DNA from 2 places in the Pseudomonas mucidolens genome. Region 1 is predicted to be linked to the other one. Evidence: predicted binding sites of a transcription regulator. Region 1 holds the regulator's gene; the other holds the start of a gene.
The links. The regulator sigma-54, encoded in region 1, starts transcription at its own class of promoters, with help from an activator protein. The targets are predictions, from matches to a motif close to ANTGGCATNNANNTTGCTNT.

Region 1 (2,401 bases):
TACATGATTGTCGGCCTGGTCCAGGCGGATCAGGGCCGCGTACTGATCGACGACCTGGATGTCAGCCACCAGCCCATGCACGGCCGTGCCCGGGCCGGTATCGGCTATCTTCCGCAGGAAGCGTCGATCTTCCGCAAACTGTCGGTGTCCGACAACATCATGGCGATCCTCGAGACCCGCAAGGAACTGGATCGTGACGGCCGTCGCCAGGAACTGGAAAGCCTGCTGCAGGAATTCCACATCAACCACATTCGCGACAACCTCGGCATGAGCCTTTCCGGTGGCGAGCGGCGCCGCGTGGAAATTGCCCGCGCATTGGCCACTGCACCAAAGTTCATCCTACTGGATGAACCCTTCGCCGGTGTCGACCCGATCTCGGTGGGCGATATCAAGCAGATCATCCATCACCTCAAGGCCAAGGGAATCGGTGTTTTGATCACCGACCACAACGTACGTGAGACGCTCGATATCTGCGAAACCGCTTATATCGTGAATGATGGCCAACTGATCGCCGAAGGTGACGCCGCGACTATTCTGGCCAACGACTTGGTCAAGGAAGTCTACCTGGGTCACGAGTTCCGCCTGTAAACACCTTGGTGTCATGGCGCAGCGCCGCGGAGCGCGCGAGTCAATAAAAACCTTATTATTTTTATTGTTACCGCGCTCTAGGCAAAGCAACCGACATCAGGCATATAATTTGCTTATGTTTGGCGCTCACGCGCCCTGTCGTGGATGGCGCACTGCGCCGGCGAATAAGGTGTTAAGCCCCTGCCATGAAACCATCGCTAGTCCTGAGAATGGGCCAGCAGCTGACGATGACACCGCAGCTGCAACAGGCCATCCGCCTGCTCCAATTGTCGACCCTGGACCTGCAACAGGAAATCCAGGAGGCCCTGGAGTCCAATCCGATGCTCGAACGCCAGGAAGAAGGCGACGACTTCGATAACGCAGACCCGCTGGCCGATAACGTCGAGCAAAAACCCAACGCTGACGTGCAGGAACCGTCCTATCAGGAAACCGCCCCGACGGTGGATAACCTTGAGGAGGGCGAATGGAACGAGCGCATTCCCAATGATCTGCCCGTGGACACTGCCTGGGAAGACGTCTACCAGACCAGCGCCAGCAGCCTGCCCAGCAACGACGATGACGAGTGGGACTTCACCACCCGCACCTCCGTCGGCGAGAGCCTGCAGAGCCACTTGCTGTGGCAACTGAACCTGGCACCGATGTCCGACACCGATCGCCTGATCGCCGTGACCCTGATCGATTGCATCAATAACCAGGGCTACCTTGACGAGACCCTCGAGGAGATTCTCGAAGCTTTCGACCCGGAACTGGACATCGAGCTGGACGAAATCGAAGCCGTCCTGCACCGCATCCAGCAATTTGAACCGGCCGGCATCGGCGCCCGCGACCTCAGCGAATGCCTGTTGCTGCAACTGCGCCAACTGCCCGCCAAGACGCCGTGGCTCACCGAGGCACAGCGCCTGGTCACTGATTACATCGACTTGCTGGGCGGCCGCGACTACAGCCAACTGATGCGCCGCATGAAGCTCAAGGAAGATGACCTGCGCCAGATCATCGAGCTGGTGCAAAGCCTCAACCCGCGCCCTGGTTCGCAGATCGAGTCCAGCGAGGCGGAATATGTGGTGCCCGACGTGATCGTGCGCAAGGACAACGAACGCTGGCTGGTGGAGCTTAACCAGGAGTCAGTGCCGCGCCTGCGGGTGAATCCGCAATACGCCGGTTTCGTTCGCCGGGCGGACACCAGCGCCGACAACACCTTCATGCGCAATCAATTGCAAGAAGCCCGCTGGTTCATCAAGAGCCTGCAAAGCCGCAACGAGACGCTGATGAAAGTCGCCACACAGATCGTCGAGCACCAGCGCGGCTTCCTGGAGTACGGCGACGAAGCGATGAAACCGCTGGTGCTGCATGACATTGCCGAAGCGGTAGGCATGCACGAATCGACCATTTCCCGCGTGACCACCCAAAAATTCATGCATACCCCACGGGGTATTTATGAGTTGAAATACTTTTTTTCCAGCCACGTCAGCACCTCCGAAGGCGGCGAATGCTCGTCCACGGCGATCCGCGCAATCATCAAAAAACTGGTTGCCGCGGAAAATCAGAAAAAGCCGTTGAGTGACAGCAAGATCGCTGGTTTACTGGAGGCACAAGGCATTCAGGTCGCCCGCCGAACCGTCGCCAAATACCGCGAATCCCTTGGGATTGCGCCTTCCAGCGAGCGTAAGCGGTTGATGTGACGGGCGGGGCACAGCGTTCCAGTGGCAGGCATTTGCCTGCCGCTTTATGCACTGGCAACGAAGGAGAAGCTGTATGCAAGTCAACATCAGTGGACACCATGTAGAAGTCACCCCTCCATTGCGCGATTACGTCG
Region 2 (2,401 bases), 510 kb from region 1:
CCAGAAATGGACGGCTACACGCTCACTGCCGAGATACGCAACGACCCGCGCATGCAAAAATTGCATATCATCCTGCATACTTCCTTGTCAGGTGTATTCAATCAAGCGATGGTCAAGAAGGTCGGTGCCGATGACTTCCTGGCCAAGTTTCGTCCTGATGACCTGGCATCCCGGGTGGTTGACCGGATCAAGGCAGCAGATCACGGCTAAGGGCTTTTTCCTTGGCGTTCACACGATTTGAGAGGCGGTATCATTGTCTACGGGTAATTTGGATTTCGAACAGTTCCGGGTCTTCCTGGAGAAAGCCTGTGGCATATTGCTCGGTGAAAACAAGCAGTATCTGGTATCCAGCCGCCTCAATAAATTGATGGAGCAGCAGGGGATCAAGACACTGAGCGAGCTGGTCCAGCGGATCCAGGGTCAGCCGCGCAGCGGGCTCAAGGAATTGGTGGTCGATGCCATGACCACCAACGAAACCCTGTGGTTTCGCGACACCTATCCCTTTGAAGTGCTCAAGAACAAAGTACTGCCTGCGGCAATCAAGGCCAGCCCGGGCCAGCGTCTGCGGATCTGGTCCGCGGCGTGTTCTTCGGGCCAGGAACCCTATTCGCTGTCGATGTCCATCGATGAGTTCGAGCGGACCAACATGGGGCAGTTGAAGGCCGGGGTGCAGATTGTCGCCACGGATTTGTCCGGCTCCATGCTCACCAACTGCAAGACCGGCGAGTACGACAGCCTGGCCTTGGGACGTGGCTTGTCTCCGGAACGCTTGCAGCGTTATTTCGACCCCAAGGGCGCCGGGCGTTGGGCGATCAAGGCACCGATCAAGAGTCGGGTCGAGTTTCGCTCGTTCAACCTGCTGGACAGTTATGCCAGCCTGGGCAAGTTCGATATCGTGTTTTGCCGCAACGTGTTGATCTATTTCTCGGCTGAAGTGAAGAAAGGCATTTTGTTGCGCATTCACGGCACCCTTAAGCGCGGTGGCTACCTGTTCCTGGGGGCGTCCGAAGCCTTGAATGGCTTGCCGGACCATTATCAGATGGTGCAGTGCAGTCCAGGGATCATTTACCAGGCCAAGTAACACCCCGAAAATCACCTCCGATAAGCAGTGGAACCCGTGGGAGCGGGCTTGCTCGCAAAATGGGTGTGGCAGGCAACATCAATGTTGACTGTTACGCCACTTTCGCGAGCAAGCCCGCTCCCACAGTCGTTTTGCCTGACTGACCGGCATTCAGCGCCACACCCATTTTTTTGCGGCAAATTATTGGATGGTGGCAACGGCTATTGCCGCTTTACTGGCGTCAAAGCGGAAGACGGTTGCCGCTTTTCTGGCATTGCCGCTACCTGGATTTACTCAACGCATTGATTTATATGGGCTTAAGCTACTTGGCATGGCACTTGCTAAATCCGTATTACGAAAAGCAGGTCAGCCTAAAGGTTTCCGCCATGAGCATCAGCTTCGATAAAGCGCTCGGTATCCACGAACAAGCCCTGGGGTTCCGCGCCCAGCGCGCTGAAGTCCTGGCTAATAACATCGCCAACGCCGACACCCCGAACTACAAGGCCCGGGATTTGGACTTTGCTGCTGTGCTCGCCGCGCAGAGTGACAAGACCAAGAATGGCGCCTTTGCGTTGAACATGACCAACAACCGTCATATCGAAGCACAAGGCCTGGGCAATGGTGATGAGTCGCTGATGTATCGCACGCCGATGCAGCCGTCGATAGACCAGAACACCGTCGATGCCCAGTTGGAACAGTCGAACTACGCCGAAAACTCGGTGAACTTCCAAGCCAGCTTTACCCTGCTCAACAGCAAATTCAAAGGGCTGATGTCGGCCCTGCGCGGAGAGTAATTCATGTCTCTATCCAGTGTTTTCAATATTGCCGGTAGTGGCATGAGTGCGCAGACCACGCGTCTGAACACCGTTGCCAGTAACATCGCCAACGCCGAAACCGTATCGTCGAGCATTGACCAGACGTACCGTGCGCGCCACCCGGTGTTCGCCACCATGTTCCAGGCTGGCCAGAATGGCGGCAGCGATTCGCTGTTCCAGAGCCAGGATGCCGCGGGCCAGGGCGTCCAGGTCCTGGGTGTGGTCGAAGACCAGAGCAATCTGGAAGCGCGTTACGAACCCAACCATCCTGCCGCGAACGAAAAGGGCTACGTGTATTACCCCAACGTCAACGTGGTCGAGGAAATGGCTGACATGATTTCCGCCAGTCGCTCGTTCCAGACCAATGCGGAAATGATGAACACCGCCAAAACCATGATGCAGAAGGTCCTGACCCTGGGTCAGTGATAAGGGGCGCCAAAGAATGTCCGTCACTAACGATGTGTCGAGTAACTCGACGATCCAGGATCTGTTCAACACCAACGTCAAGGACACGGCGGCCAATAAG

Region 2: the regulator sigma-54 is predicted to act here: its motif matches at 1,386-1,405, upstream of flgB (flagellar basal body rod protein FlgB).

The regions. Positions count from the first base shown of each region.
Region 1 is NZ_LT629802.1:144,866-147,266, reverse strand. Features, by position in the region: gene lptB (LPS export ABC transporter ATP-binding protein) at 1-588, shown strand, start outside; gene BLU75_RS00695 (RNA polymerase factor sigma-54) at 774-2,267, shown strand; gene hpf (ribosome hibernation-promoting factor, HPF/YfiA family) at 2,341-2,401, shown strand, end outside.
Region 2 is NZ_LT629802.1:659,061-661,461, forward strand. Features, by position in the region: gene BLU75_RS03280 (chemotaxis protein CheV) at 1-210, shown strand, start outside; gene cheR (protein-glutamate O-methyltransferase CheR) at 254-1,081, shown strand; gene flgB (flagellar basal body rod protein FlgB) at 1,447-1,854, shown strand; gene flgC (flagellar basal body rod protein FlgC) at 1,858-2,301, shown strand; gene flgD (flagellar hook assembly protein FlgD) at 2,318-2,401, shown strand, end outside.